4 regions of the Synechococcus sp. A10-1-5-1 genome follow, and region 4 is predicted to be linked to each of the others. Evidence: predicted binding sites of a transcription regulator. Region 4 holds the regulator's gene; each other region holds the start of a gene.
The links. The regulator NtcA, encoded in region 4, controls nitrogen genes in cyanobacteria. The targets are predictions, from matches to a motif close to GTANCNNNNGNTAC.
Positions count from the first base shown of each region.

Region 1: the regulator NtcA is predicted to act here: its motif matches at 1,718-1,731, upstream of MY494_RS00150 (ammonium transporter).
Region 2: the regulator NtcA is predicted to act here: its motif matches at 2,889-2,902, upstream of MY494_RS12745 (aspartate carbamoyltransferase).
Region 3: the regulator NtcA is predicted to act here: its motif matches at 1,888-1,901, upstream of MY494_RS08915 (ferredoxin--nitrite reductase).

Region 1 is NZ_CP096032.1:26,071-31,217, forward strand. It holds gene MY494_RS00135 (calcium/sodium antiporter) at 1-899, shown strand, start outside; gene MY494_RS00140 (hypothetical protein) at 911-1,129, opposite strand; gene MY494_RS00145 (DUF4278 domain-containing protein) at 1,226-1,450, opposite strand; gene MY494_RS00150 (ammonium transporter) at 1,808-3,268, shown strand; gene MY494_RS00155 (hypothetical protein) at 3,366-3,629, shown strand; gene MY494_RS00160 (Rrf2 family transcriptional regulator) at 3,622-4,050, opposite strand; gene MY494_RS00165 (SLC13 family permease) at 4,222-5,147, shown strand, end outside.
Region 2 is NZ_CP096032.1:2,349,465-2,354,611, forward strand. It holds gene MY494_RS12725 (MBL fold metallo-hydrolase) at 1-617, shown strand, start outside; gene MY494_RS12730 (hypothetical protein) at 592-780, opposite strand; gene MY494_RS13215 (hypothetical protein) at 1,049-1,174, shown strand; gene MY494_RS12735 (urea transporter) at 1,178-2,617, shown strand; gene MY494_RS12740 (hypothetical protein) at 2,636-2,845, shown strand; gene MY494_RS12745 (aspartate carbamoyltransferase) at 3,035-4,153, shown strand; gene asnB (asparagine synthase (glutamine-hydrolyzing)) at 4,166-5,147, shown strand, end outside.
Region 3 is NZ_CP096032.1:1,661,269-1,666,415, reverse strand. It holds gene MY494_RS08935 (hypothetical protein) at 1-208, shown strand, start outside; gene cobA (uroporphyrinogen-III C-methyltransferase) at 195-989, opposite strand; gene MY494_RS08925 (hypothetical protein) at 986-1,579, opposite strand; gene MY494_RS08920 (hypothetical protein) at 1,643-1,834, shown strand; gene MY494_RS08915 (ferredoxin--nitrite reductase) at 2,046-3,599, shown strand; gene MY494_RS08910 (ferredoxin--nitrite reductase) at 3,676-3,849, shown strand; gene MY494_RS08905 (formate/nitrite transporter family protein) at 3,905-4,795, shown strand; gene MY494_RS08900 (hypothetical protein) at 4,799-5,147, shown strand, end outside.
Region 4 is NZ_CP096032.1:1,278,532-1,283,678, forward strand. It holds gene MY494_RS07025 (cob(I)yrinic acid a,c-diamide adenosyltransferase) at 1-481, opposite strand, end outside; gene rph (ribonuclease PH) at 599-1,333, shown strand; gene ntcA (global nitrogen regulator NtcA) at 1,399-2,139, shown strand; gene MY494_RS07040 (DUF3084 domain-containing protein) at 2,215-3,372, shown strand; gene MY494_RS07045 (resolvase) at 3,369-3,818, shown strand; gene MY494_RS07050 (DUF3146 family protein) at 3,796-4,053, opposite strand; gene pth (aminoacyl-tRNA hydrolase) at 4,060-4,692, opposite strand; gene MY494_RS07060 (TatA/E family twin arginine-targeting protein translocase) at 4,700-4,951, opposite strand; gene psbH (photosystem II reaction center phosphoprotein PsbH) at 4,956-5,147, opposite strand, start outside.

The DNA of each region.
Region 1 (5,147 bases), 1.2 Mb from region 4:
CGCTGCAGGGCAGCTCCGGCGGCGACTCCATTGCGGTGAGCAATGTTCTCGGCTCCAACATCTTCAACGTGATGGTGGTTTTGGGTGCCAGCGCGGCGATTACATCCCTGCGGGTCCGCAGTCGCTTGGTGCGCCGCGATGTTCCCTTGCTGCTTGCAGTTTCGATGGCCACTTGGGCCATGGCCTCATCAGGAAGCTTCACCTGGGTGGCGGGCTTGGCCCTGTTGACCGCCCTGGTGATCACGTTGGTCTGGGAAGTCCGCTCGGCGAGGGAAGACCACGAGGACGGTCTTGATGACATTGACGCCGAGGGGGCGTCGACCACCCCTGTGGCCCTCTTCAAGTTGGCCTTGGGTCTGGTCCTGCTGGTGGTGGGCTCCCAGGTCCTGATCAAAGGCGCCATTGCCGCAGCCCAAACCCTTGGGGTCAGCGAGGCAGTCATCGGTTTGACAATCGTCTCGGCCGGCACCTCCATGCCTGAGTTGGTGACGTCCCTGGTGGCGGCCTATCGGGGCAAGGCGGATCTCGCCATCGGCAACGTGGTGGGCAGCAACCTGCTCAACCAGCTGTTGATTCTGGGTTTGTGTGCCTTGCTCTCCGGCCAGGACGGTCTCTTGGTGAGCCCTGAATTACTGCGCCGTGACTTCCCGGTGATGGTGCTAACGACCCTGGCTTGCTTGCCGATTTTCTGGAGCGGCGGTGTGATTAATCGCCTGGAGGGTTGGCTCTTGCTGGGGGCCTATGGCCTCTATTTGATTGAACAGATCCTGAGCAGTACGGCTGCTCCGGGGATCGATGAATTTCGACTCTTCGTGCTGGTGGCGGTTTTGCCCCTGGTGCTGGTCTTCCTCACCTGGACATCTCTGCGATGGATGCAGCAGCGCAAGGCTGCGGGGTAGTCAATCGCGGGTCATTGCAGAACGACGCTGGGAAGCATGGACACACTCACGCCTGCAGCGGTGGCGTCCTTGTAGAGGCTTTCGCTGCTCTGGCGGTTGAGAATCACTTTCCCTGAGCAAATCAGATCCCAGGTCTCATCAGCAAAGTGGGTCTGGAGCCAGAGCATCCCCATCACGCTGCGGTGCTTGAGGTTGTAGCTCTCTCCGACGGACGTCAAGGTGATGTCCATGGCCCACAAAAAAACCTCCCCCCATTGGAGGGGGAGGTTGTGGATGCTGTTGTATCAATGCGAACCAAAACCAGAAGGCTTGGTTTTCTGACGTGATCAGCCTTGGTTCACCTGGGCAGCGGCCTCGGCTTGGCGGTGGTGGTAGTGGTGCCCGCGGTACTGCAGATCGACAGTGGTGTCGACTGAAGCCGCTTCGTGACGGAGGGGCGCATCGAAGTGTTGGCCGCGGTAGGCGTGCTCAACGCGAGCGCTGGTGGGCTGTTCGTGGGTGGCGTTGTCGTAAGTGACGCCGCGGTACTGGAGTTTGCTCATGGTGGTCATCGGGCCTCGAAGGGTTGGCTGGTTGTCCGCTTCGTGGGAAGGAGCGTTGCTTCGCCTCGCGGTGGGCTACTTCCGGTGGAGCCAGGCCCAAAGGGGGCTCACTCAACGTTTTGTCCTTCTGCAGCATTTCTAGCGGATGAAGAATGTTCAGAGTGAACAAAAGCCCCTTTTTTGTCTTTTTTGTAATAGTTACTGTGGTCCACTGAACGTTTTTTCTTCACTTTCCTTCTGCGGCCTGAGTGCAATTCCAGATGGACTTGCGAATTGGTAGCGAATGCAACCTTGACGGTGGTCTGTGATGCGGAACATTGGCATCTAATGGCGGTAATCCGTCATCCACCCAGCGACTGCTTTTTGATGACTGTTGCTTCTCCTGTCTCTCGGCCTCGGTCGAAGAGCCTGCAGGAAGCGAGCTTGCTGGAGGCTCCTCAGCTTCTGCTCCGCAAGGTGCGAGGACTGTCCTCCGGCCGTTCGCTGACCTGGTTGGCTTGTGTGCCCCTGGCACTTTTCGGCCTGGGCGTGTTCAACCTTTCGGCCCGCGCCGCTGAGCTCCCCGAGCTCAACGCAGCGTTCCTGGCCAACAACATGTGGCTCCTGGTGGCCACGATCCTGGTGATCTTCATGAACGCCGGTTTCGCCATGGTCGAAGCCGGGATGTGTCGCCAGAAGAACGCCGTCAACATCCTCGCCAAGAACCTGTTTGTGTTCGCCCTCGCGGTGACCGCCTACTGGTTCATTGGTTATTCGCTGATGTACGGCGGATCCGTGGTGGATGGCTGGCTGTATTTCAACGGCCTGTTCTTTGATCCCACCGTCACCGCTGAGATGGTGACCGAGGGAGCCTTGGTTCCCACCGTCGACTTCCTGTTCCAGGCTGCCTTCGCAGGCACCGCCGCCACGATCGTCTCCGGTCTCGTGGCTGAGCGCGTCAAGTTCGGCGAGTTCGTGATCTTCGCGCTCGTTCTGACCGCTGTCATCTACCCGATCTCCGGTTCCTGGCAGTGGAACGGCGGCTGGCTGAGCGAGCTGGGCTTCATTGATTTCGCTGGCTCCTCCATCGTCCACTCCGTGGGCGCTTGGGCCGGCCTGGTGGGCGCCATGCTGCTGGGCCCCCGCATTGGCAAGTTCGTGGGCGGCAAGCCCCAGGCCATCCCTGGCCACAACATGTCGATCGCAACCCTCGGCGCTCTGATCCTCTGGATCGGCTGGTACGGCTTCAACCCCGGCTCTGAGCTGGCGATGGACCAGTACGTGCCCTACGTGGCTGTCACCACCACCCTGGCTGCTGCCGGTGGCGCGATCGCAGCCACCGTGGTCTCCACCCTGACCTCGGGCAAGCCTGACCTGACCATGATCATCAACGGCATCCTGGCCGGTCTGGTGAGCATCACTGCCGGTTGCGGCAACATGACCTTGGTGGGTTCCTGGGTCGCCGGGGCCGTGGGCGGCATCATTGTTGTCTTCGCGGTTTCTGCGCTCGACGCTGCTGGCATTGATGATCCCGTTGGCGCCTTCTCCGTGCACGGTGTGTGCGGCGTCTGGGGCACCTTGGTAATCGGTCTCTGGGGCGTTGATGGCATGGATGTCGGCTCCGCTGGCATCGGCCTGCTCAATGGCGGTGGTATCAGCCAGCTGGGCATCCAGGCCCTGGGCTGCGCGGCCTACGCCATCTGGACCATCGTGACCTGCTGGATTGCTTGGTCTGTCATCGGCGGCCTCTTCGGCGGCATCCGTGTGACCGAGCAAGAAGAGATCGAAGGTCTCGACATCGGTGAGCACGGCATGGAGGCTTACCCCGACTTCGCTTCCGCGAAGTGATGATCTGATCGTTTCTCCATCGGCCCGCTTCGGCGGGCCTTTTTTATTGGCCTCAGGGATCGCCTGTCAGCATGGGGCGCCCCAGGGGTTTCTGGACTTGCCCTGCCCTCGTTGCGGTGCTCGCTTGATCAGCAAAACCCAGCAGCGTCCTGCCCGCTTGGTTTGCGTGGAGTGCCAGCAAGTGCTGCCCCAATCGGCCCAGGTGCCAATCGTCACCTTGGTGGTGCGTCACTTCTGGGGCGTGGTGATGCTGTTGGGCATGGTGGTGGTCCCGCTGCTGCTGATGACCCTCTCCCCCTGGATAGAGCGGGTTCCCCGCGCGCCCCGCTCTGCCTCAAGGGAGATGAGTGCCCTCAGATGAAGTACATCGCTTGAGCCTGCAGCAGAGCATCCCGTTGTGCCAGGAGGCTGGCCAGGGTTGTGGACTCCAGCAGGGCCAGTCGCTGTTGCTGCAGGTTGGCCTCAAGAGACTGCAAGACCTGTTGCTCAAGGCTGGGCTGGGCCGGTTGCTGTGGTTCTGACGCACCTTCCAGGCAGTCGAGCACCTCGCTTAGGCGGATTTCTGCGGCGGGCCTGGCCAGTTGATAGCCCCCCTTGGGCCCGCGGCTGCTGATGAGTAGGCCCCCTTTGCGCAAGGTGGTCATCATCTGCTCGAGGTAGCGCTCGGGAATGCCCTGACGGCTGGCGATGGCGGAGACCTGAAGGCGCCCCCCTTGGGCTTGGATTCCAGCGAGTTCGATGAGGGCCAGGAGCCCGTAGCTGGTTTTGGCGTTGAAGGGCACCGGGCGAGCCTTTGGCTGAAAAACACGGTAAAGCACTCGGGAATAGAGGGGGCCCAATGCTCTCTTTCTGAGGGGTTTCTCGTTCCTCTGTCGGCAATTATCCACAATTCCCGATGGGTCTAATGGGTTTTACGGCCTGTAGTCTGTGGTGCTTGCCCGAGCGCCACTGTCTTGGCTGATCTTGTTGCTGCCGCTCTGCAGCCCGGAGCTCTGATCACGCTGCTGGTGCTGATCGGCTCGGTCGTGCTGTTCATCTCTGGTTGGCTTGCGCCGGACCTCACGGGCTTGCTGGCCGCTGGCCTGCTCGTCAGCTTCCGCGTGATTGAGCCGCGGGAGGCTCTGGAGGGCTTTGGTAGCCCTGCCCTGATCACCCTGGCTGGTCTGTTTGCGATTTCAGCAGGACTGTTTCGCAGTGGTGCCCTCGATCGCCTGCGGGCCTTGATTGGCTCGGATGCCATTCGCAGCCCGAAGCGGATGATCGCTTTGATGGTGACGGTGGTTGGGCCCGTCTCAGCCGTGGTCCCCAACACGCCGATCGTGGCCAGCCTGCTGCCGGTGGTGGAGGGCTGGTGCAAGCGCCGCCGGATCTCCCCCTCAAAGGTGCTGTTGCCCTTGTCCTTCGCGACGGTGTTGGGGGGGACCATCACCCTGCTTGGCAGTTCGGTGAATCTGTTGGCCAGTGAGGTCAGTAGCCGTCTGGGCTATGGCAGCTTTGGGCTGTTCAGCTTTACCCCGATTGGTCTGGGGGTTTGGCTGCTGGGCGGTTCACTGATGGTGCTGCTCGCCGATCGTTTCCTTCCTGATCGAGGTCGCAATGACGACGACTTGATCGCTGATCTCTCCAGCAGTGGGTATCTAACTGAGGTGAAGATTCCCTTGGGCTCCGAGCTGATTGGTCAATCGCTCCATGCCTCACGCCTGCAACGGCGCTTCGACCTCGATGTGTTGGAGCTCCACCGCGGGAAGGATCGGTTGATGCCCCCCTTGGCCGATCGCACCTTGATGCTCGGGGATCGGCTGCTGCTGCGCTGCAACCGCGACGACCTGCTGCGGCTACAGCAAGACCACACTGTGGTTCTGGCCCCCACGCCGGAGCA
Region 2 (5,147 bases), 1.1 Mb from region 4:
CGGCTGGTGACGTGTACTACTGCGGCTGGGCGTCGCGCCGCAGTTTTGGTGCCAGCAGTTGGCTGGTGGTCCGGCCCGAAGGCAATGTCCTGATCGACTCGCCCCGCTGGAGTGCCCCCTTGGCTCGGCGCATCTCCGCGTTGGGCGGCCTTCAAACCATGGTGTTGACCCACCGCGACGACGTGGCCGATCACCAGCGCTGGGCCAAGGCCTTTGGCTGCAGTCGTTGGATTCACCAGGCCGATGCCGATGCCGCTCCAGGGGCTGAGCATCAGGTCAGCGGTCTCACGGCCGTGGCCCTCGATGGGCCGATGCAGTTGATCCCCTGCCCCGGGCACACGGCGGGATCCATGGCCGTCCTGCTGGGTGAGAGCCGGCAGGTGCTCTTCAGCGGTGATCACCTCTGGTGGCGTCCGGCGCAAGCGGTCGTTGTCGCTTCGGAGCGTTACTGCTGGTGGGATTTCCAGGAGCAGCTCCGCTCGGTGGAACGCTTGCAGGAGCTGGATGTGGCCTGGCTCCTTCCAGGCCACGGCCATGCCCACTCGTTTGCGCCAGGGGAGTGGCGGTCGGCCTTAGGGCAGACCTTGGTGTTTAACCGAAGAAGCCCTTGCTGTTGAGCCACAGTCCCAAGGCCAGCATCGGCACGAAGACGGCCCCAGCGATCTGAAGCTTGATGCGCATGGCCGAGGGCTCAGCTTTAGCGGGCTTGGGGGCTGGTGCTTTGGCTTTGGCTTTGCTTTTGGCCACGGTCTTGTTCAGTCTGCGAGGCCAGGTTGCCATCGCTTGGGTCCTTGCCATCACTGAGGCGTTGAACTCGCTTTCTTTAGCAAGTTCCAAGATTTGCTCTGAAGTCCTTCCTGGCCTTCGATGTTGGAGACCCGCGAATCTCGTGCCTTCGCTCTGTCACGTGATGTGCACTGACAGGGCCAGAGGCCATCGATAGGTTGCGGCCAAGACACAGCCCAAACGGTCGAGCTGTTTTCTTGAGGAACCCTCCAGCTTGGATTCATCCATGTCGCTGTTGTTTGGCGCGTTTTAGAGATCGCTCATGGAGTCCTTCGCCGGCGCGGTGGTGATTTTTGTGGTGGGCGGTGTCGTCACCTTGGCCACCACCGTGATGGTGATTCAGGGCCATCTGCATTGGCGCGGCCGTGATCCCTGGGGGCAGGGATAAGTGATGACTTCCGGCCTCACTTTTGCGGTGCAGCCCTTCTTGGCCCCAGGTATTGCCTGGGCCCTTGTGGTCATCTTTTCGGTGCTCTGGATTGCCCTCGGGGTCTCCTGGGGACGGCGTGGTTCAGGTGATGCCGATGACTACATGCTGGCCGGCCGCAACATCGGTTTGGCCCTGAGCACGGCCACCTTGATGGCCTCCTGGGTGACTGGTAACACCACCTTGTTGGCGCCGGAGTTTGGTTACCGGAACGGCCTCTGGGGGATGTTCAGTTACGCCCTGGCCGGTCTGGGCTTGGTCTTGTTCGCGCCGTTGGCCCTGCGGATCAAAACCCTGATGCCCAAGGGGCGCACCAGCGGCGATTTCATTCGCCTGCGCTACGGCCGCGCGGCCTGGTGGGTCTTCATGGTGATCACCGCGATCTACACCCTGGGCTTCCTGATGACCCAGGCGATGGGGGCCGGGATTCTGCTGGAGGCCCTCTCGGGTTTCGACTACCGCCTGGGGATGGTTCTGGTGATTGGTGTTTCCACGATCTACACCCTCTATGGCGGCATGCGCGCTGTGGTGGGAACCGACTTCATTCAATCCCTATTGATCATGGGGCTGCTGGTCTTGGTCGCCCTGCTGGCGCTGCAGCAGTTCCCGGTTTCTGAGCTCCATCGCGCCTTGGCGGCGGAACACCCGGAGCGACTGAATTTGCTCTTGCCGGCGGGTTTATTGATCGCTTGGAACTCCGCCCTTTTCTCCATGGGCGAGGTCTTTCACAACAACATCTGGTGGTCGCGGGTTTTCTCCAGTCGCGCCTCCGTCGTCTTCACGTCATTTGTGCTGGGCGGATTGGCCTGGATGACGGTGCCGCTGGTGACCGGCTCCATTGGCCTGGTGGCCTTGGCCCAGTCGGTGGAACTGCCCCAGGTGAACATGCTCTTTCCGGTGGTGGCCTCTCAGCTCTTGGGGGCAGGGGGTGCGGCCTTGGTCTTTGTGGTGGTCTTTGCCTCGTTGACCTCCACCTTGGATTCCCTGCTGGCTTCGACGGCGGATTTGGTGGCCGAAGACGTGGTCTTCAAGCTGCTGAATCCCAACTTGAGTGATGCCCAGTTACGGCAGGCCACGCGCATGGTGGTCTTGGGCCTGGGGCTGTTGACCTTGCTCCTGTCCTGGCCGCGGCTTGATTCTTTGGCGTCGGTGCTCTTCTTCACGGGTGCCCTCGTGGCCTCCACGATTTGGCCAGTGGCCTACGGCCTGTATTGGTCCAGCGCGAACCGTTGGGCCGCCATTGCCGCGATGGTGTCTGGCAGCGCCGTGGGTTTGGGTGCCTATTTCCTGATCGCTCCCTACTGCGCGGCTTTGCTCTCTGCAGCGGTTTCAGCAGTGGTGATGGCTGTGGGGACCCAGCTGCAGCCCGAGCGCTTCAACTGGCTCACGCTGAAGGAGGGATAGGCCATGGAACGGTTCCGGATGACAACCAGCTGGGCCCTCTCCCTTGCCGTGTTGGCCTTCCTGTTGCCCGTTGCCAGGGCCGGCGAATCGAGCGTGCCACCGCGCTGGCTTGCGGATCTGCCCTTGCTGCAGTTGCTCGTCTACGGAAGTGTTGTGGGCCTGGCCCTCTCGGTGCTGATCCTGTTGATCATTTGGTGGAAAGAGTGGAGGCGCGGTGATGTTTGGTAGCACCTTCCTTTTGACCTCCGGCTGCAACTCAACCCTTAATTGCGTAGTAATCGCTACACAAAAGGCCTCCGTTTTAAGCCTCTTGAATTTGAAGAAAGTGATGTGGCAGGGTGGATTTTGGATTGAGACTCAGTGCGACCAACTCCGCTGTGCTGCTTTGCGGCAGTGGGCCTGGGTCCCCTAATCGCTATGACGACACTCTCTTCCCTCACGACGAGCGCCGGCGTCGACGCATCCATGCGTTTTGAGCCCATGGGTCCGGATGTGTTCGGCGCGGCCTCACCCCAGGCGCTGTTGGGGGCGATTCAAGAGGACGGCGAGGCACTCCAGGACCTGGTGGGTCAGCACGTGATCTCGATCCAGCCCTTCCAGCCCGAGACCCTGCTGCAACTGTTTCGTTTGGCGGCCAAGTTCGAGAGCAATCCCGACCGTTACACGGCCCACAACACGCCGCTGAAGGGAAAGATCCTGATTAACGCCTTCTACGAGCCCAGCACCCGCACGCGCTTGTCCTTTGACAGCGCCTGGCACCGGCTCGGCGGTGACTCGATCAACATCACCGACAGGGCTACCACCGGGTTGGCGAAGGGGGAGTCCTTAGAAGACGTCGCCCACATGTTCAACAACTACGGCGATTGCATCGTTCTGCGGGACAACGACTCCCAGGCCATCTATTCGATGACCGACACCCTGCGGATCCCGATCATCAACGCCGGCAATGGGATTGATGAACATCCCACCCAGGCCATGGCCGACCTTTACACGATTCTCAAGTGGCGTCCGGCCTTGGCGGCCCCTGAGGTCCCCGCTGATCAGCGGGCGCGTATTGGCGTGGTTGGCATCCCCAGCCGAATGCGCACGGTGCGATCGCTCCTGCGGATCCTCTCCAAATTCCCGCAGATGGTGGAGGAGTTGGTCCTCATCCACGACCCGGCCAAGAATGCCACCGATGAGTTGTTTGATCCCGGGCAACTGGAGGAGCTGCAGCAGGCGGGGCTGAAGGTGCGCTGGTCCGGGGACCTGCAGGCCGAGATCCCAGGGCTGGATGTCATCTACATCAATGCCATCGCCTGGGTGGGGGATAGCTACGAGGTGCACGGCAATGCCTTCCGGCTGACTCGGGATCTGCCCTACAAGCCAGACGCCATCGTTCTGCATCCCCTGGCTCGAGGGCCGGAGCTCAGCACCTGCCTCGATGACACCCCCCACAACTGGTACTTCAGTCAGGCCCGGGGAGCGGTCTTTTTGCGGATGGCGCTGCTCACCTGCATGGTGGGCCGCACCAACCGGGTCATGGATGTGATCTGAGGAGGTACGCGCATGTGTGGAATTGGTGGTGTCTTCAGCACTAGGGCGGATCAACCCGTTGATCCGCAGCTGCTGGTCAACATGGCGGCGATCCAGGAGCATCGCGGTCCTGACGGCTTTGGCTATCGCACGCTCGATGCGTCTGGGGTGGGCTTTTGCCACGCCCGCCTCTCGATCATTGATCTCAACGAGACCAGGGCGCGCCAACCGTTCCTGAGCGGAGAGCCGGGGTCGGGAGCGCGGGTCTTGATGGCCCACAACGGCGAGTTCTATGACTTTCAGCGGATTCGCGCCGATCTGACGGCCCGCGGCGTTCGCTTCAGCAGCAAGAGCGATTCCGAGATCCTGCTGCGCCTCTATCAACAGCAGGGTTTAAAGGCGACCCTGCCTCAACTCCGGGGTGAGTTCGCCTTCGCGATCTACGACGAAGCCGGTGATGTTTTGCATCTGGTCCGGGATCGCTTCGGCATCAAGCCCCAGTACTGGACGATGACACCCCAGGGCTTGGTCTTCGGCTCCGAGTTGAAGGTGCTGTTTGCCCATCCGGCGGTGGAGCGCCGCTTCACCTCGGAAGGGCTCTTCCACCAGTTGATGCAAACGATGGTCCCCGGGACCACGGCCTTTGAAGGGATTCACCAGGTGCCGCCTGGCCACGGCATCAGCGTGCGCCGCCGGAACGGCAGTCTCCAGGTCGAGACGTGGAAGTACTGGGATATGGACTTCCCGCGCCAGGGCGAGCGGGACAGCACCAGGAGCGAGGCCGATCACATTGAGGCGATTCGCGCGGCGCTGCTGGAAGCAGTGGAGCTGCGGATGGTCGCCGATGTGCCGGTGGGTTGTTACCTCTCCGGGGGCATCGACAGTTGCTCCATCCTCGGGCTGGCCGCCGCCGTGAGCCAGAGCCCGGTGAAGGCCTTCACCATTGGTTTCGACGACGCCCGCTACGACGAGTCGCCGATTGCTAAGGAGATGGCCGAGGCCACTGCGGCCGAGC
Region 3 (5,147 bases), 380 kb from region 4:
GGATGAGGTGGCTGAACTGGACATTGATCCCGATCGGATCATCCATCTGCTCTATGGCGGAGAAGAGGTCAGCGATCGAGCAGCGCTTAAAGATCGCGACGACAGCTGGCTGAGCGCCCAGCAAATGAGTCCTGAGCGGGGCTGGTCCCTGCAGCGGCTGCACCTGAGACGACCCCGGCGCCCGCAGATCGCACTCAACCCTGTTTGAGGGGAATCGGCATCTCCACCATCGCCGGCTCGGGGGCACAGCTCTCGACCCGTTGATTCACGACATCGCCAATCACGACGATCGAAGGTGAGGCCAACTCAGCCTCCTGAACGGCTGCGGCTAGGCCGCCCAAGGTGGAAACCACCGCCTTCTGACCGCGAACCGTGCCTTGCTGCACCGCCGCCGCAGGGGTGGACGCCTCCAAGCCACCAGCGATCAACTCTTCACAGATATGGGGCAGGTTGTGCAGTCCCATGTAGATCACCAGACCGTCACTGCTGCGGGCCAAACCGCGCCAATCGACACCGGGTCGTCGCTTGTCGATTTCCTCATGCCCCGTCACGAAGGTGACGGAACTACCCGCCCGGCGATGGGTCACGGGAATCCCCACGTAGGCCGGTGCGGCAATGCCAGCGGTCACTCCGGGCACGACCTCCACCGCCACACCATGGCGCTCCAGATGGGCCGCTTCCTCACCACCGCGACCAAACAGAAAGGGATCGCCACCCTTTAAGCGCACGACACAGCGATGGCGCTTGGCCATCTCAACGAGCACCGCATTGGTGCTGGGCTGGGGCACGGAGTGATGCCCCCGGCGCTTACCCACAAAGTGCTGCTCAGCGCCCTCCGGCACCAAGGCCAGCACCTCGCGAGGCACCAAGGAGTCGTAGACGAGCGCATCGCACTGGCTCAGCAAGCGATGGGCCTTGACCGTCAATAGGTCGGGATCACCAGGACCCGCGCCCACCAAATACACCTTGCCGGCAATGTCAGCGGTCATGGCAGATCAAGGAGGAGGTTGAGCAAAAACTGACGGGTGGCGGGGCGCTCCAGCAACGCCAGACAGGCGGAGTCTTCGGTGCGCAGATGGGCCGTCATCCGATTGGGAGCCAGGGCCAGGGGCAATGCCGCCGCATCGCCTTCACCACTGCGATCTGCACTTAAGCAGGGCACACCGACGTACGCGCTTAAGGCCGCGAGATAGCGATCCGCCACCCCTGGCCGAAGCGGATGGTGCAGAACCGCGGGAGCGGCCAAGCCGCGCAAATGCTCCAGCCAGGGCCCCCAAGCGCCCAGGAAAGGAAGGACCCGAACACGATGTCCCTGGTCACGCAGGCGCTGACGAATGGCCGGGATGTCCGCGCGAACGTGACTGCCTGGAGTCAACAGCAGCGGAACCAAGACCAGCGGCAGGCCTGGGGGCAGCTCCAGGGGATCCGCGGTCAGAGCCTGCATCCAAACGGGAGCCTGACGGCCCCGGGCCAACTCGGAAACCAGATCCTCCAGAACCTCTGGGATCTGACCACCGGCATGGCCATGAACGACCAGGAGTAGGGGGGAGTGCTCGCCAGCAACGGGCTTCGGTAGCAACGGCCACCGCCAGCACCCCGGCCCTGCTGATGGAGTCGCTACCACCGGATCCATAGGTTCACGATGCCATCCACTCGCCCCCTGCCCAGCTCCCGCCGACGGCCTGCCTACGAACGTCCCCGCTACCGGCAGATGCAGCCCGTCCCGCACTGGAGGCGTGAGCTGGACGCCGACCTCGCCGCCATGGGAAAGGTCTGGCAAATGATTCGCAACGGTGCGACCCGGATGCTGGGCGAAATCGGACGCCAATACTGAGCTACCAGAAGCGGAAAGCGACACCATCAACCCGGAAGACGGGTCCCCTTTAGGTATCCGTTGACACCCTTTTCTCCACTCCCCGCGAACAACCTCGATCCGTAGCAACGGCGACACAAGAGGTGACAGGGCGAGTGATTTCATTCATCCCACTAGTCGTTCATTTCTTTGGAAACGGCTCAGTTGCTGACTTCATCTGAACCGATTTCCCATGGTGGCAACGCCAACACTGTCCAACACACTGCCCAGCTGGCTCGAAGGCAAAAAGCTCAACAAGATCGAGCAGAACAAAGCAGCCAAAGATGGCCTGCTTGTTGGCAGTGAGATTGAAAAATTCGCCCAACTGGGTTGGGAAAACGTTGACGAGACCGACCTTCAGTTGCGCCTGAAGTGGTACGGCATGTTCTGGAGACCCAAGACACCGGGGCTCTTCATGATGCGCTTGCGGGTCCCCAACGGGGTGATCTCCGCCGAGCAACTGCGGGTCGTCGGCAATGTCGTTGCCCGCTACGGCAGCAACGGCAGCGCCGACATCACGACGCGCCAGAACATTCAGATGCGCGGCATCCTCCTCGAGGACCTGCCCGAGATCCTGGGTCAACTCAAAGCGGTCGGCCTGACCACGATTCAGTCCGCCTTCGACAACCCGCGGAACGTCACCGGCAACCCGATCGCCGGCATCGATCCCCTGGAAATTGTGGACACGCGGCCCTACACCCAGGAGCTCGAGAACTTCCTCACCAGCAACCACCAGGGGAACCCCGAGTTCTCCAACCTGCCGCGGAAATGGAACACGGCCGTTGCCGGCGCCCGCGACAACTTCCTGCTCCACAACGACATCGCCTTCCACCCCGTTGAGAACAACGGTGAGATGGGGTTTGGCGTCTGGATTGGCGGCATTCTTTCCTCTCAGATGAACGCCTACGCCGTTCCCTTGAATGCCTGGGTCAAGCCGGATCAGATCTGCGCGATCACCGAGGCCGTCATCAAGATCTGGCGCGACAACGGTGAACGGGACAAGCGCCCCAAGGGCCGCTTCCGTCTGTACCTCGACGAGGTGGGGCTGGAGACATTCCGGGCCATGGTTGAAGAGCGCTTCGGCCCCCTCACCCCCGATCCGGGCTCAGTCTTTGATGCCGAACCCCGCTCCCACTACGGCATCCACCCTCAGAAACAAGAGGACCTGCACTACGCCGGCGTCCATATCCCCGTCGGCCGCCTGCGCGCCGAAGACTTCCAGGACATCGCCGCACTTGCCGAGCGCCATGGCGATGGTTCAGTCCGGCTCACGGAAGATCAGAACGTCATCTTCACCGGCATCGCCAGCACCCAACTCCAGGCCTTTGAGGCCGAGCCACTGCTGCAGCGCTTCAGCCTCCACCCCAGCCACATCGCCGCTGGAACCGTGAGCTGCACCGGCAACACCTACTGCAGCTTTGCCCTCACCAACACCAAAGATCAGGCCCTCGCAGCCGCTGAGGCCCTCGATCGCGAATTGGTTCTGCCGGAGGAGCTGAAGATCCACTGGACAGGCTGCCCGAACACCTGCGGCCAGGCCTACATGGGAGCCATCGGCCTCACCGGGACCAAAACCAAACAACCCGACGGCGGCATGGGCGAGGGCTACAACCTCACCATTGGCGGTTCACAAGGCGCCAATCCACAGGTCGGTGAAATGCACCGCAAAGGAATACCGGCGAGTCAAATCCAAGCGGTCCTCAAAGAAGTTCTAATTGAACAGTTTGGCGCCAAGCCTCGGACTTAGAACACCGCAGTCGTCAATACAAATTAGCCACAGTTTTTGAGATCAGGCGCTCCTGTCTTCTGAAGCCTGCCCTCAATTGGATGACACCTGGATCCTCAACATGACATCACAAACAAACCCAAACAAACGCGATCTTTTTTCTCGCTTTGTCAATTGGATCAGCAGCAGTGGCGACGACAAAGCTCCGGTCAATCGGCCCAACGGCAGTCAAGACATCGTTTCTCGCTTGATGAACCGCATCAGCGGTTAAGTCCACCACCCATCCACCTTCTCTATAGCGGCACATGAGCGCTACAGCCTCACAAATGGACTACGTCTTACCCAACGAGCTCGTCGACGGCATGATTGCCGCCGGCGGCAAAAAGGCCACGGTCAGCGTCAAGAACCTGCTGATCCGCGGTTTCTATTCCGGCGCCATCCTTGGCCTCGCCGTCATTCTTGCTCTGACTGTGGCCGCCCAGAGCAAGATGCCCTTCCTGGGCTCGCTGCTCTTCCCCTTCGGTTTCGCCAGCATCGTGCTCTTCGGCATGGAGCTCGTCACTGGCAACTTCGCCCTGCTGCCCATGAGCGTTTGGGCGGGCAAGGCGAGCTGGGGCTCCACCTTCCGCAACTGGACCTGGGTCTGGATCGGCAACTTCATCGGCACCTTGGTGGTGGCGCTGATCATGTGGGTCAGCCTCACCAGCGCTGGCACCGTTGAACCTCTGGCCGCTGCCGATGGTGGCAAGGGCTGGCAGGTCGTGGCCGCCACTATCATCAAACTGAACAAGCTCAACGTCATCACCAAGTACGAAGCCCTCGGCAGCACTGGCTTCTTCCTGGCTTTCCTACGCGGATTGGTCGCTAACTGGCTCGTCTGCCTGGGCGTGACCATGGCCTTGGTGAGCAAGAGCGTCCCCGGCAAACTGCTCGCCTGCTGGCTGCCGATCACGGCCTTCCAAACGATGGGCATGGAGCACATCGTGGTGAACCAGTTCCTTCACACCGCCGGTCCCCTGCTGGGCTCTGGCGTCCCCTTCGGCAAGGTGATCGTCTGGAACTTCATCCCCGTCACCCTTGGCAACATCGTCGGCGGGATGGTGTTCATCGGAATGCTCTTCTACAGCACCCATCGCACCAAGATGGCCAACGTTCTGCCTAACGAGCACGACGACAAGCTCGAGCGCGAGCTGGCCGCTGAGCTGGGGGCTCGCTGATCCGTGGGAACCGCTGTCGCCTCCGTTTCCGGGCTCCTCTCACCGTTGGAGGAAGCTGCTTTAAGCGAGCGGCTGGGACGCTGGCGGCGGCAGCCCCTCTCCCTTGAGGAACTGAGCAATCTTCTGCCTCGGGTCTGTGATCCATCCCTCGCCCTCAGCCTCGCTGAGCGCTTGGGGATGGCTGGACCCGAGGCTATCGATTGGATCCTTCCCCTCTGCCAATCGCAGGGCATCACGAGACCGCTGATCCGCGCCCTGGGCATCTGTCACCACCCCCAAGCCTGCGAGCAACTCTTGGCCTGGCTTCCGAATGCCGGCGAGCTTGAGCCTGAGGTGCTTGAAGCGCTGGGTT
Region 4 (5,147 bases):
CAGAGACCACTTCCACCTCAGTCAGATAGCCCAACTCCACCGCCAGACCGAGCTCATCAAGCACGAGCTGATCGAGCTGACCACCCAGGAACTGCTCCCGGGTGTACTCCCAGATCTCCCTCACGGCCTCCACATCCGCCTGCGACGCAGGCGTGGGCTCCGCCAAGCAACCCGCCACCGCTGGCCTGAGCCACTGCAGACGGCCACAGAGCCAGACGCTGCGCTCGAGGCCTTGATCGACGCCACCTTTGAGAAACTGGCTGACCAGGACACGGCTGCCCAGTCCTGCACTGCGCAAGGCCTGACTGAACACCCCGCTGAAGCTGCCGCGGAACGGCGCTGTGTGCACCTGGAGTTGCCCCTCCTGCTGGGCCGCCAGACGAACGCTGCGGGAAGGAGCAGACGCTGGAATCGAGGCCAGCGGGCGCAGGTGTCCAGCACGGGGCGTAGCGCTGGGAGTGGCTGCAAGGCTGGCCGTCATCGATTGCATGGCTGCCGCTTGGGATCCTGAATGTAGCGGCGTTAGGCCGTCCGGCAAGCAACAAGCACTACCTGTAGTGCAAACACCCGTACCATCAAGACACTGAGTCAGCCCGCAATGAGCAGCACCCAACCTCGGCGGGACGGCCGCGGCGCCATGGATCTGCGCAGCACTCGCTTCGACTGGGATCCGATGGGGTTTGCCCTGAGCTCAGTCACGGTTCACACGGGTCGAACCGCCGTGATCTGCAGCGTTTGCCTCGAGGAAGGCGTCCCGAAATGGCGAAAAGGCTCAGGCAAAGGCTGGCTAAGTGCCGACTACAGACTGCTGCCGGCCAGCACCCCCAGCCGCCAGCCAAGGGAGCTGATGAAGCTGAGCGGCCGCACCCAGGAAATTCAACGCCTGATTGGCCGCAGCCTCAGGGCCTGCCTCGATCTCGAGGCTCTGGGCGAGAGGACGCTGCAGGTCGATTGCGACGTTCTGCAGGCAGACGCCGGGACCCGCACGGCCTCCATTACTGGAGCCTGGGCCGCCTTGGCCCTGGGACTGCGCCGGCTCGAGCAGCGGGGGGTACTGGAGCGCTCTCCCCTAATCGGCCAGGTGGCAGCGGTCTCGGTTGGCCTGGTCGATGGGAACGCGCTACTGGATCTGGACTACAGCGAAGACAGCCGAGCCGAGGTGGATTTGAACGTGGTGATGAATCAAGAGCAGCATTTGCTCGAAATTCAGGGCACCGCAGAGGGCGCACCCTTCAGTCGCCAACAGCTTTCTACCCTGGTTGACCTGGCCGAAGCTGGAATCCAGCGCCTTCTGAGCGCTCAGAGCCAGGCCTTGGCAGAAGCCCCGAATTAGTTTCAATGGCTACATGGCTGCCCTGGACTGATCCGTAGGTTCCAAAACACATCAGTCGCGCTGACATGGTTGTGGCCACGCAAGGATTCAGCCGCTACTCCCCTAGCCCCACTACCGGTACGTCCGTGATCGCACCGATCGCGGGCAGTCCGCTACCGCCTAATGCAACGCTCCTGGATGTGATCCGGGGCCTCAGCGGCAGCACGACGGAAATCGTCGAGCGCGGCAAAACGATCTTTTTCCCTGGGGATCCAGCCGAGAAGGTCTACCTCCTCAAACGCGGAGCAGTCCGCCTCTCCCGCGTGTACGAATCGGGCGAGGAGATCACGGTGGCGCTCCTGAGGGAAAACAGCCTGTTCGGGGTGCTCTCCCTGCTGACCGGCCAGCGCTCGGATCGCTTCTATCACTCCATTGCTTTCACCCGCGTCGAGCTGGTGACAGCCCCCGCCACCTCGGTGCGGAAGGCCATTGAGCAAGACCCCGCGGTGGGCCTGCTGCTGCTGCAGGGCCTGTCCTCTCGGATCCTGCAAACCGAGACCATGATCGAAACCCTCACCCACCGCGACATGTCCTCGCGACTGGTGAGTTTCCTGCTGGTGCTCTGCCGCGACTTTGGGGTTCCCAGCAGCGAAGGCATCACGATCGACCTGCGTCTCTCCCACCAGGCCATCGCCGAAGCGATTGGATCCACCCGGGTCACCATCACACGCCTGCTGGGTGACTTACGCAACGACGGTCTGGTGCAAATCGATCGCAAGAAAATCACCGTTTTCGATCCCTTGGCCCTCGCCAAACGCTTCAGCTAAACGGCTGAACTGGTGGCTGATCCCAGCTGATTTCCCACCGCCTGCAACCGATACTGACCGTCGTCGCCCAACGTCGTGTCCGGCTGGATCCTCATCCTGGCGCTGCTCATCCTCGGGGGAGTGCTCTCCACCCTGGGAGATCGCTTGGGATCCAAGGTCGGCAAGGCGCGTCTGAGCTTGTTTCGGCTGCGGCCCAAGAAGACGGCCGTGGTCATCACGGTCCTGACCGGCAGCTTGATCAGCGCGATCTCGCTCGGTCTGATGCTGCTCGTCAGTGATCGCCTGCGCACGGGGCTGTTCGAACTCGATCAGATCGAGCAGCGCTTGCGGGACAGCCGCAACGACTTGGCACAGAGCCGCACTGCCCTTCTCAGTGCAGAGAAGGAACGCAGCGAGGCCCAAAGCCAACTCAAGGTGGTGGCCCAGCAGGCCAGCCGACTCCAACGGGAACTGGCCCCGCTGATGGAGCAACGCCGGCAACTGGAAGCCGAGCGCGATCGCCTCAGCCGCGACATCGCGGCCAAGGATGCAGACCTGCAACGCAACCGCTCTGAGCTCGCCAAGCTGAACAGCAAGATCAAGAGCAGCAGCCAAGAACTGGAGCGCCTCGAGCGCAATCTGATTGCCCTACGGCAAGGCGATGTGGTGATCAGCAGCGGCCAACTCCTCGAGGTCGCCAAGGTGCGAATCGAGAAACCCAGCCAGGCCAGGGAGGTGATTCACGCGCTGCTGCAACGCACGAATCTGAACGTCTACCAACGGGTGCTGCCCGGGGAGACACCCAACCGCCAAATCCTCCTGGTCCCGCGCAGCGACATCAGCAAATTGGAGACGACCCTCAGCAAGAGAGGTGAGTGGGTGGTCAGTCTGATCTCGGCCGCCAACGTGCTCAAGGGCGAGCGTCAGGTGGTGGCTTTCCCGGATGTCAGGCCCAACAAGCGGGTCGTTCGCAGCGGTGAGCAACTGGCCACCACCGTCCTGGAGATCGATGAACGATCACCAGATCAGGTGCGCAGCCGCCTCAACCTGCTCCTAGCCGCGGCCTTCACCCGCGCCCAACGCCAAGGGGCTCTAGCCAATGGCCTCCAATTCGACCCGGCGCGCCTCAGCCAACTGGCCGACGCCCTGGTGAACCGTCCCCAGGGAAAGACGGCGAAACTCGAGGCCGTCTCCAGAGCCAACAGCGATCTGGCCGACCCCATTGCCGTGGCCATCCGCTGGCAAAGCCCATGAGCACTTGGCTCGGCCTGGACCCAGGCCTCAGCAAATGTGGATTGGCCTTGTGTGACCAGGTCGCCGGGATGGTCAACGTCGCCGCAGTGCTCTCTCCTGAGGACTGCCTGGCTCAAATTCAGATCTGGCAGGTTGACCCTGGCCTCGAAGCGGTGGTGCTCGGCAACGGAACGGGCAGCAAACACTGGCAACAACAGCTCATCGCCCTCGGCCTCAGCGTCCACGTGACCCCTGAAGCTGGAACCACCCTGGCCGCACGCTCACGCTACTGGCAGCTGGAACCGCCTCAAGGCTGGCGGCGATTACTGCCGGAGGGCCTCAGGCTGCCCCCACGGGACTACGACGATGTGGTCGCGCAGCTGCTGCTGGAACGCCATTGGGGCACTGAACTCAGACGTTCTCCTGGCTTGCCCCTGCTGCGCCTCAAAACTTCGCGCGAACGTTGAAGGCGTAGTCCCCACCAGCCTCCAGCTGGTAGTCGGTTTTCAGCAGGAAGCGCAGCAACGCGTCCTGAATCAAAGCCCGGCCCAGGGAGGGCTCCACCTGCAGCTCGCCGCGATCAAAGAACCAGGCGAAGGTCCACTGAAATCCACCAGCACTGACCTCACCCTCGAGCACCCGCTGGCTAAAGCTTTGGCGCAGCACCCGCAATTGCGCCGTCGTGGTGGGGAGGCGACTCACGCGGACTCAGGCAGTGGGTTGCTCGACCAGCTTGGCTGCAGAGGGAGCAACAAAACCGTTGAGCCTGTTACCAGCCCGCTCAAACCCCAGGCGTTGAATCAGATCGAGGCCAGACAAGACCTCATCAATGACTTCCCCAAGAACCGGCTGTTCGGCGACTGCAAAGCGGCCGAGCACGTGGCCAACGGTGCGCTGTTTGCGCTCAACTGGGTTCAGTGCAGGGGCACCAATCCCAATCCGAAGGCGAGGAAACTCTTGACTCCCGAGATGGGAAATGGTGCTGCGCAAGCCGTTGTGTCCCCCAGCACCACCCGAGAGCCTCAAGCGCAATCGACCAAGGGGAAGATCCATGTCATCCACAAGGATCAGCATCTGAGCCGGTTCAAACCCAAACCAATCGAGAGCCGCCCGAATCGAGCGACCGCTGTCGTTCATGTAGGTCTGGGGCATCAACAAACGCAAACGCTCTGCACCTTGCCCCACTTCAGCCAGCAAGCCATGCAACTTGGACTGCTGCTTAAAGCTGCTGTTTTGACGCTTCGCCAACTGCTCAAGCGCCATGAAACCGACGTTGTGGCGGGTGCCTGCGTACTTCTCGCCCGGGTTACCCAAACCAACAACAAGACTCAAAGGAGTCATGAATGCCTCAACCGGCCGCTTGCTCGTCTTCGGCCTTGAGTTGAGGCTGCGAATCGGGAGTTGCCTGAGTGACTTCAGCTTCCACGGTGTCGACGGCCTTACGGAACTCCTGCTCAAATTCCTTCGAGGCGGACTGGAAGCCCTTCAAGGTTTTCCCAAGGGTGCGACCCAATTCAGGGAGGCGCTTGGGACCAAACACCAAAAGACCAACGGCGGCAATCACCGCCATCTCAGGAAGTCCGATCCCAAACACGTTCATCGAATCAGCCGATGCCGTTCCAGTTCACGGTGATGCCGTCGAGGATCAGCGACTTGTTGTACAGCTGGAGGATCACCAGCAGGAACACCAGGAACAGGGCCATGAACACGCCCATCACTGGAGTGGTACCCCAGCCAGGCACAACCTTGCCGTACTCGGAGTTCAGGGGACGCAGCAGATCTCCCAGGCGGGTGCG